One region of the Streptomyces sp. NPDC003023 genome, then DNA from elsewhere that is predicted to be linked to it. Evidence: predicted binding sites of a transcription regulator. Region 1 holds the regulator's gene; each other region holds the start of a gene.
What was found. The regulator HrcA, encoded in region 1, represses chaperone genes, less so after heat shock. The targets are predictions, from matches to a motif close to TTNGCACTCNGNNNNNCNGAGTGCNAA.

Region 1 (3,272 bases):
TGCAGCGGGATCGACTGACCGGACTGGGTACCGGGGCGGATGTCGATCTCCTCCACGCCGTCGAGCGTCTCGAGCGGACACTTCGTGCCCAGTGCCGCCGCCGTCATCGGAATGGTCACCGTGCAGTGCAGGTCGTCCCCGCGCCGCTGGAAGACGGGGTGGGCGATCTCGTGGATCTCGACGTACAGGTCGCCCGCGGGGCCACCGCCCGGGCCGACCTCGCCCTCGCCCGCGAGCTGGATCCGCGTGCCGTTGTCGACACCGGCCGGGATCTTCACCGTCAGCGTCCGCCGCGAGCGCACCCGCCCGTCGCCCGCGCACTCGGGGCACGGCGTCGGCACGACCGTGCCGAAGCCCTGGCACTGCGGGCAGGGCCGCGAGGTCATGACCTGGCCGAGGAAGGACCGCGTCACCTGCGACACCTCGCCGCGGCCGCGGCACATGTCACACGTCTGCGCGGAGGTACCGGGCGCCGCGCCCTCGCCCGAGCAGGTCGTGCACACGACGGCCGTGTCGACCTGGATGTCCTTCGTCGTGCCGAAGGCGGCCTCGTTGAGCTCGATCTCCAGGCGGATCATCGCGTCCTGGCCGCGCCGCGTCCGCGAGCGGGGCCCGCGCTGCGACGCCGTGCCGAAGAACGCGTCCATGATGTCGGAGAAGTTGCCGAAGCCACCTGCTCCGAAGCCGCCCGCACCGCCGCCTCCGGCCTGGGAGAGCGGGTCTCCGCCGAGGTCGTAGACCTGCTTCTTCTGCGGGTCCGAGAGCACCTCGTACGCGGCGTTGATCTCCTTGAAGCGCTCCTGCGTCTTCGGATCCGGATTAACGTCCGGGTGGAGTTCGCGCGCGAGGCGGCGGAAGGCCTTCTTGATCTCGTCCTGCGATGCGTCGCGGCGCACGCCGAGTACGGCGTAGTAGTCCGTGGCCACTTACGACTCCGCCAGGATCTGTCCGACGTAACGTGCCACTGCGCGTACCGCTCCCATCGTTCCGGGGTAGTCCATGCGGGTCGGTCCGACCACGCCGAGTTTGGCAACTGCCTCGTCGCCCGAACCGTAGCCGACCGAGACGACGGACGTGGAGTTGAGTCCTTCATGGGCGTTCTCGTGACCGATCCGTACGGTCATGCCCATACCACCCGACTCATTCGCCTCGCCGAGCAGCTTGAGCAGCACCACGTGCTCCTCGAGCGCTTCGAGCACCGGGCGGATGGTCAGGGGGAAGTCGTGCCCGAAGCGCGTCAGATTGGCGGTGCCGCCGATCACGAGCCGCTCCTCGGTCTCCTCGACCAGGGTCTCGAGCAGAGTGGACAGCACCGTGGAGACGGTGCCGCGGTCCTCGTGCTCGAAGGAGTCGGGGAGTTCCTGCACCAGCTGCGGCACGTCCGCGAAGCGGCGTCCCACGATCCGGCTGTTGAGCCGGGCCCGCAGGTCCGCGAGGGAGGTGTCGCCGAACGGCGCGGGGCAGTCGATCATGCGCTGTTCGACCCGGCCGGTGTCCGTGATCAGCACGAGCATCAGGCGGGCGGGCGCGAGGGAGAGAAGTTCCACATGCCTGACCGTCGACCGGGTCAGCGAGGGGTACTGGACGACCGCGACCTGCCGGGTCAGCTGCGCCAGCAGCCGGACCGTGCGCCCCACGACGTCGTCGAGGTCGACCGCCCCGTCCAGGAAGTTCTGGATGGCGCGACGCTCGGGCGACGACAGCGGCTTGACGCCCGCCAGCCGGTCGACGAAGAGCCGGTACCCCTTGTCGGTGGGGATCCGGCCGGCGCTGGTGTGCGGCTGGGCGATGAAGCCCTCCTCCTCCAGCACGGCCATGTCGTTGCGGACGGTGGCCGGTGAGACGCCGAGCTTGTGCCGCTCGGTGAGGGCTTTGGAGCCGACGGGCTCCTCGGTGCCGACATAGTCCTGGACGATGGCGCGCAGCACCTCGAGCCTGCGTTCGCTGAGCATCCGCGCACCTCCAGTGGTTCCTCGGTGTGGCCTGGCACTCGATGCGTCCGAGTGCCAGCATTCCCCCGGCCAGTGTACGGCTGCCGGGTACACGGGTAGCAAGGGTGGCAGACCATGCGGTCGGACATGTCGCCGGGCGCGGCCCGCACGGGTCGGTGCGGGTGCGATGCGGATAGCGTCGTCCCTATGGACCTCGGTTGGGAAGACTTCGGCTGGGAGCGGCTGGCCCCCGGCGTCGGCCGCCGCCGTCTGCCGGGCTGGGACGCGACCGTCGGCCTGGTGGTCGGCGAGGACGCCGTGCTGCTGTACGACACCGGCTCGACGCTCCGCGAGGGCGCCGAGGTACGGGCTCAGGCACAGGCGTTGCTGGGCGGGCGCCGCGTGACGCACATCGCACTGAGCCACCCGCACTTCGACCATGTCCTCGGCACCGCGGCCTTCGCGGGCGCGGAGGTCTACGGCGCGGTGGGCCTGGACACCCTGCTGGACCGGGAACGGGACGAGATCCGGGCCGACGCGGTCCGCCACGGGGTCCCGGCCGACGACGCGGCCGAAGCGGCTGACCTGCTGGTCGCCCCGCACCACCCGGTGTGCGGGGAGTGGACGCTCGAGCTGGGCGGACGCCAGGTGCTGCTGGCGAACGTCGGCCCCGGCCACTCGGGCCACGACCTGGTGCTGCTGGTGCCGGGTGAGCCGGAGATCGTGTTCTGCGGGGACCTCGTGGAGGAGTCCGGCGAGCCGCAGGCGGGCCGGGACGCCTTCCCGTCCCGCTGGCCGGCCGCACTGGACCGGCTGCTCGATCTCGGCGGCGAGGACGCCCTGTACGTCCCGGGGCACGGCGCCGTCGTCGACGCGGCGTTCGTGCGGGCGCAGCGCGGCGAACTGGCGGCGCGTTTCAACGTGTCGTGACGGCGTGTCGTAGTGGCGTGCGGCCGTATCGTCGTCCGAATGCGCAGCTACAGCCCTGATCTCACGCCGCCGTGGAAGCGGTCGAAGCCCGTCGCCGAGGTGCCGGCCGAGCCTGATCTGGTGGTCGAGGAGGTGTCGACCGGCTTCTGCGGTGCGGTGATCCGCTGCGAGGCCGGGACCGTGACCCTGGAGGACCGTTTCGGCAAGCACCGTGTCTTCCCGCTCGAGCCGCGCGGCTTCCTGCTGGAGGGCAAGGTCGTCACCCTGGTCCGCCCGGCCGCGGCGACCCCCTCCCGCCCGACCCGTACGGCCTCCGGTTCGATCTCCGTGCCCGGAGCACGGGCACGGGTCGCCCGGGCCGGCCGCATCTACGTGGAGGGCCGTCACGACGCGGAACTCGTGGAGCGGGTG
Region 2 (3,272 bases), on a different contig from region 1:
CTCGACCCGGCGCTCACCACCGTCGTCCTGAACACCGGCGACGGCCTCAAGACCCTCGACGCGGTGGCCGAGACCTCGCAGGCGACCGCCGTCATCCGCCCGAGCCTGGACGCGTTCCGCGACGCCGGCCTGGCCGCCCACTGACCATCCACTCCTGAGAGGCGACGAACATGAGCGTCAACGTCCGCATCCCCACCATCCTCCGTACGTACACGGGTGGCCAGGCCGAGGTCCCGGCACAGGGCGCGACCCTCGCCGAGGTCATCGCGGACCTGGAGAAGAACCACACCGGCATCGCGGCCCGCGTCCTGGACGATCAGGGCAAGCTGCGCCGCTTCGTCAACGTGTACGTGAACGACGACGACGTCCGTTTTGAGCAGGGCCTCGAGACGGCCACGCCCGACGGTGCGGGCGTGTCGATCATTCCCGCCGTCGCCGGCGGCTGATCCCTCCCCCGGGAATTACCCGCAGTTACTGAATTGCCCCCTCCGCTCGAGAAGCGGAGGGGGCAATTCAGTATGGTTGAGCGCGGTAGAGTCTGGGAAGCACCCCCGCCGGCCGCTCGAGAATGCCTTCAGGTTTCGCAAGAATGCGGCCAAACCATGCGATCGAATTGCCGTTTAGGCGTCATTTGCCGGGCCCGACTTGCCCCGGAATTTTGCGAATTCGCATGAATCGGCCGTTCGGCCCTGCCCAGATTTCTCGTCCGAATGACCTGTTGCAGAGGGCAGTTGGGCAGATACATTCAGCCGCGGTCGACGCGTTCCGGCGCACACCCCTCCTGCTGGGGTGAGGTCTGACCCGGGTCCGCGAAGTGCGGTCCTGCGCAAGGGCCAGTAATAGGGGAGTTAGGCATGGCTCAGGGCACCGTCAAGTGGTTCAACGCGGAGAAGGGGTACGGCTTCATCGCGGTCGACGGTGGTGCGGATGTTTTCGTCCACTACAGCGCGATCCAGATGGACGGATACCGCACCCTTGAAGAGGGTCAGCGGGTCGAATTCGAGATTTCGCAGGGCCAGAAGGGTCCGCAGGCGGACATGGTCAAGCTCGCCGTCTGATCCGACTGACCGAGGCGCGATCGGCCACCGACGCACTCACACACGAGGGGCTCGCATCCCGTTCACCGGGGCGCGGGCCCCTCGTGCGTGCGTGGGCCGGGTGACGCGGGCCCCTTGTGCGCGCGTGGGCCGGGTCGACGAGGCCCCTCCCGCGTGCGCGCGCCCCTCGCGCGTGCGCGCGGACCGGTCCGGAACCGGTCCACGATCCTCCAGAGGCGCTTGCACTCTCATGGGTCGAGTGCTAATCATTGGCGTTAGCACTCTCCCAGTGAGAGTGACAGAACTTGGATCGGTTCGGTGAGGTCCGCAGACCGCGTGGGGCAAGGAACCACACGGCGCGCAGGCCGTCCGTCGCGGGCACCGTGCTCCGGTCCGAAGCAATCCTCCCCCGCAGCCTGCGGCGCGGGGGGACCCCCATGCCCGGGAGGAACACTTCACATGGCCAAGATCATCGCGTTCGACGAGGAGGCACGGCGCGGTCTCGAGCGCGGGATGAACCAGCTCGCCGACGCCGTCAAGGTCACCCTTGGCCCCAAGGGTCGCAACGTCGTCCTCGAGAAGAAGTGGGGCGCCCCCACGATCACCAACGATGGTGTTTCCATCGCCAAGGAGATCGAGCTCGAGGACCCGTACGAGAAGATCGGCGCCGAGCTGGTCAAGGAAGTCGCCAAGAAGACGGACGACGTCGCCGGTGACGGTACGACCACCGCGACCGTTCTCGCCCAGGCTCTCGTCCGCGAGGGTCTGCGCAACGTGGCGGCCGGCGCCAACCCGATGGCCCTGAAGCGCGGCATCGAGAAGGCCGTCGAGGCCGTCTCCGGCGCCCTGCTCGAGCAGGCCAAGGACGTGGAGACCAAGGAGCAGATCGCCTCCACCGCCTCCATCTCCGCCGCTGACGTCCAGATCGGCGAGCTCATCGCCGAGGCCATGGACAAGGTCGGCAAGGAAGGCGTCATCACGGTCGAGGAGTCCCAGACCTTCGGTCTGGAGCTCGAGCTCACCGAGGGCATGCGCTTCGACAAGGGCTACATCTCGGCGTACTTCGCCACCGACATGGAGCGTATGGAGGCGTCCCTGGACGACCCGTACATCCTGATCGTCAACTCCAAGGTCGGCAACGTGAAGGACCTCCTTCCGCTGCTCGAGAAGGTCATGCAGTCCGGCAAGCCGCTGCTGATCATCGCCGAGGACGTCGAGGGCGAGGCCCTGTCGACCCTGGTCGTCAACAAGATCCGCGGCACCTTCAAGTCCGTCGCCGTCAAGGCTCCGGGCTTCGGCGACCGTCGTAAGGCCATGCTGAACGACATCGCCATCCTCACGGGCGGCACGGTCATCTCCGAGGAGGTCGGCCTCAAGCTCGAGAACGCCGGCCTGGACCTGCTGGGCCGCGCCCGCAAGGTCGTCATCACCAAGGACGAGACCACGATCGTCGACGGTGCCGGTGACAGCGACCAGGTCCAGGGTCGCGTCAACCAGATCCGTGCCGAGATCGAGAACAGCGACTCGGACTACGACCGTGAGAAGCTCCAGGAGCGCCTCGCGAAGCTGGCCGGCGGCGTGGCCGTCATCAAGGCCGGTGCCGCGACCGAGGTCGAGCTCAAGGAGCGCAAGCACCGCATCGAGGACGCCGTTCGCAACGCGAAGGCGGCCGTCGAGGAGGGCATCGTCGCCGGTGGTGGCGTGGCCCTGCTCCAGGCCTCCTCGGTCTTCGAGAAGCTCGAGCTCTCGGGCGACGAGGCGACCGGCGCCAACGCCGTGAAGCTCGCGCTGGAGGCCCCGCTCAAGCAGATCGCCGTCAACGGTGGTCTCGAGGGTGGCGTCATCGTCGAGAAGGTGCGCAACCTGCCCGTCGGCCACGGCCTGAACGCCGCGACCGGTGAGTACGTCGACATGATCGCCGAGGGCATCATCGACCCCGCGAAGGTGACCCGCTCTGCCCTGCAGAACGCGGCCTCCATCGCGGCGCTGTTCCTCACCACCGAGGCCGTCATCGCCGACAAGCCGGAGAAGGCCGCCGCGCCGGCCGGCGGCGGCATGCCGGGCGGTGACATGGACTTCTGATCGACCACTGGTCGATCAACCGTCCTTGACCGAGGGCGGCACCCCATCCCAGGGGTGCCGCCCTTCGGCGTTCCCGGGACGCGGGTTCGGCCGGTCGTCCACCGCCGGACCTCGAAGACGTCCTCGTCCCGACACTCCCGCCACGGGTCCGGG
Region 3 (3,272 bases), on a different contig from region 1:
TCTGGTTGACCCGGCCGGCGACGTCCTCGGACTTGCCGCCACCGTCGACGATGGTGGTGTCGTCCTTGGTGATGGTCACGCGGCGGGCGGTGCCCAGCACGTCCAGACCGGCCTGGTCGAGCTTGAGGCCGACCTCCTCGGCGATGACGGTGGCACCCGTGAGGGTGGCCATGTCACCGAGCATCGCCTTGCGGCGGTCACCGAAGCCGGGGGCCTTGACGGCGACCGCGTTGAAGGTGCCGCGGATCTTGTTCACGACCAGGGTGGAGAGGGCCTCGCCCTCGACGTCCTCGGCGATGATCAGCAGCGGCTTGGAGCCACCGGCCTGGATGACCTTCTCCAGCAGCGGCAGCATGTCCTGGATGGAGGCGATCTTGCCCTGGTGGATCAGGATGTACGGGTCGTCGAGGACGGCCTCCATACGCTCCTGGTCGGTCACCATGTACGGGGACAGGTAGCCCTTGTCGAAGGCCATGCCCTCGGTGAAGTCCAGCTCCAGGCCGAAGGTGTTGGACTCCTCGACGGTGATGACACCGTCCTTGCCGACCTTGTCCATCGCCTCGGCGATGAGCTCGCCGACCTGCTGGTCCTGCGCGGAGAGCGCGGCGACGGCGGCGATGTCGGTCTTGTCCTCGATCGGACGGGCGGTCGCGAGCAGCTCGTCGGAGACGGCCTTGACCGCGGCGTCGATGCCCTTCTTCAGGGCGGCCGGGGAGGCGCCGGCGGCGACGTTGCGCAGGCCCTCGCGGACCAGCGCCTGGGCGAGCACGGTGGCGGTGGTCGTACCGTCACCCGCGATGTCGTTGGTCTTGGTCGCCACCTCCTTCACCAGCTGGGCGCCCAGGTTCTCGTACGGGTCCTCGACCTCGACCTCGCGGGCGATGGTGACACCGTCGTTGGTGATGGTGGGAGCGCCGAACTTCTTGTCGATGACGACGTTGCGACCGCGAGGGCCGATCGTCACCTTGACCGTGTCGGCAAGCTTGTTGACGCCGCGCTCGAGGGCGCGACGGGCGTCCTCGTCGAACTTCAGGATCTTCGCCATGGGAGCGGTTCAGCCCTCTCGGAAAGTCGTGTTCAAAGAACCGCGCCCCTCGCCGCCCGGCAATCCGCGGGGTGACCAGGGGCGCAGCTCAAAGCAATGCAGGTGAAGCAGGTGTTTACTTCTCGACGATCGCGAGCACGTCGCGAGCCGAGAGGACGAGGTACTCCTCGCCGCTGTACTTCACTTCGGTGCCGCCGTACTTGCTGTACAGCACGATGTCGCCGGTCTTCACGTCGAGCGGCAGGCGCTCGCCGTTCTCGAAGCGGCCCGGGCCCACGGCCAGGACGACGCCCTCCTGGGGCTTCTCCTTGGCAGTGTCCGGAATGACCAGGCCTGAGGCCGTGGTCTGCTCGGCGTCGAGCGGCTGGACCACAATGCGGTCCTCGAGCGGCTTGATGGCAACCTTGGAGCTGGCGGTCGTCACGATCCGACCTCCCCCTTCGGAGATCACGGGGTTAACTGATCTGAGGTGGCGACCAGGTCGATCCGTCGTCGCGGGTGCCGGACCTGCCCGTCGCTGTGTTGGCACTCTCACTTGGTGAGTGCCAGAGCCGAGACTATGACTGCGATTAGCACTCGGTCAAGCGGAGTGCCAATGTGGCGCCCCGAAGGGCCGAAGGATCCCGGTACGGACAACGCCGGAACCGCCCCCGCGGTTCCGCTCCGCGGGCCCCGGTCAGACGTAGTCCTCCAGCCTGGCCACCGCGTATCCCTTGTCCGTCACCGTCTTCATCACCCGGCGGATCATGTCCGGCATGGTGCCCTTCCAGTCCTCCTTGCCGCGGAAGTGGGTGAGGATGATGTCGCCCGGGTGCAGGTCCCTGTCCCACTCCCGCCACTCCATGTGGTCGGGGAACGCCTCGGCGGCCCACAGCGGCACGGCCTCGATCCCGCACGCCTTGGCGACGCGCAGGGTGTCCCCGTTGTAGTTGCCGTACGGCGGGCGCAGCAGCCGGGGCCGGGTGCCGTACCGCTTCTCCAGCCTGTCCTGCTGACCGCAGATCTCACGCTTCTGCGCGGCGTACGAAAGCCCCGGCAGGTAGGGGTGCTTGAGCGTGTGGTTGTGCAGTGCCACCCCACGGTCCCGCATCTTCTCGAAGTAGCCGTAGTCGTCCTTGATGACGTAGTCGCTCAGGAACGCGCTGTACGGGATCCGCAGTTCGGACATCATCCGAAGCAGTTCGGGGTCCTTCTCCGCGCCGTCGTCGATCGTCAGGAAGACGATCTTCTCCTTCGTCGGGACGGTGGTGAAGACGGGCGGCAGGTCCTCCCCGCCCTCCACCTCGAACCCCTTGCGCGTGGTGATCTTCGGCTTCACGGCGGGGGGCGGGGGTGCGGCGAGCGGGACCTTGTCGAGCCCCCACTTCTTCGCGGCGGCGGCGCGGGCCTTCTGAGCGCTCCTGACCTTGTCCGCGTAGGCGGACAGCGCCTCGGCGGGCCCGGCCGCACCACGTGCCTCCGGCTTCTCCGCCCCCGGCCGCTTCGCCCGCTCGGCCTTCTCCGCCTGCCCGGCCTGCGGGCCCTGCCCAGCCGGGTTCCCGGCGGCGGATCCGGCGGGTGTGCCGGGGCCGGCGGTTCCCGAGGGCCCCTCGGCCGCACAGCCCGAGCCGAGGGCGGCGACGACGAGGGCGGCCAGGACCGCACGGACCCGATACGCTCTCAATTTTCCCTTTTGTCGTACTAGCTGCATGGCGACGCATCCTGTCAGCGCCCCGCCCGCTCACCGGCCCGACACCGCCACCGAGAGCGCACCATCCCCCGGCTGGCCCACAATGGGCCGGTGAACGACCTCGACCCGCTCGCCGCCTTCTCCGCACTCCGTACCGATGAAGGCAGAGCGCTGCTGGCCTCACTCGCCTCCTACGACCCCGCGCGGGAACTGGCCGTCGCCACCCGCCTGCGCCGCGAGCACCCGGCGCACCTGGTCTCCGCGGCCCTCGGACAGGCACGCCTGAGACAGCGGGCGGCCGCGAAGTTCGGCGAGGAGGACGCCGGCCGGATGTTCTTCACCCCGAACGGCGTCGAGCAGTCCACCCGCCGCTCGGTCGCCACCCACCGGGCCGCGCGCTTCACCGCCCTCGGCGTCGGCAGCGTGGCGGACCTGTGCAGCGGCATCGGCGGCGACGCGATCGCACTCGCCAGGGCCGGGATCACGGTGCTGGCCGTCGACCGCGACCCGCTCACGGCGGAAGTCGCGCGCGCGAACGCGGAGGCGCTGGGGCTGTCC

Region 2: the regulator HrcA is predicted to act here: its motif matches at 1,313-1,339, upstream of groL (chaperonin GroEL).
Region 3: the regulator HrcA is predicted to act here: its motif matches at 1,615-1,641, upstream of groES (co-chaperone GroES).

The regions. Positions count from the first base shown of each region.
Region 1 is NZ_JBIAPL010000006.1:32,975-36,246, forward strand. Features, by position in the region: gene dnaJ (molecular chaperone DnaJ) at 1-926, opposite strand, end outside; gene hrcA (heat-inducible transcriptional repressor HrcA) at 927-1,952, opposite strand; gene ACFYV1_RS20535 (MBL fold metallo-hydrolase) at 2,139-2,861, shown strand; gene ACFYV1_RS20540 (DUF3097 domain-containing protein) at 2,901-3,272, shown strand, end outside.
Region 2 is NZ_JBIAPL010000005.1:356,309-359,580, reverse strand. Features, by position in the region: gene thrC (threonine synthase) at 1-144, shown strand, start outside; gene ACFYV1_RS19695 (MoaD/ThiS family protein) at 171-446, shown strand; gene ACFYV1_RS19690 (cold-shock protein) at 855-1,058, shown strand; gene groL (chaperonin GroEL) at 1,497-3,119, shown strand.
Region 3 is NZ_JBIAPL010000003.1:458,526-461,797, forward strand. Features, by position in the region: gene groL (chaperonin GroEL) at 1-1,045, opposite strand, end outside; gene groES (co-chaperone GroES) at 1,161-1,469, opposite strand; gene ACFYV1_RS13835 (polysaccharide deacetylase family protein) at 1,722-2,735, opposite strand; gene ACFYV1_RS13840 (methyltransferase domain-containing protein) at 2,730-3,272, shown strand, end outside.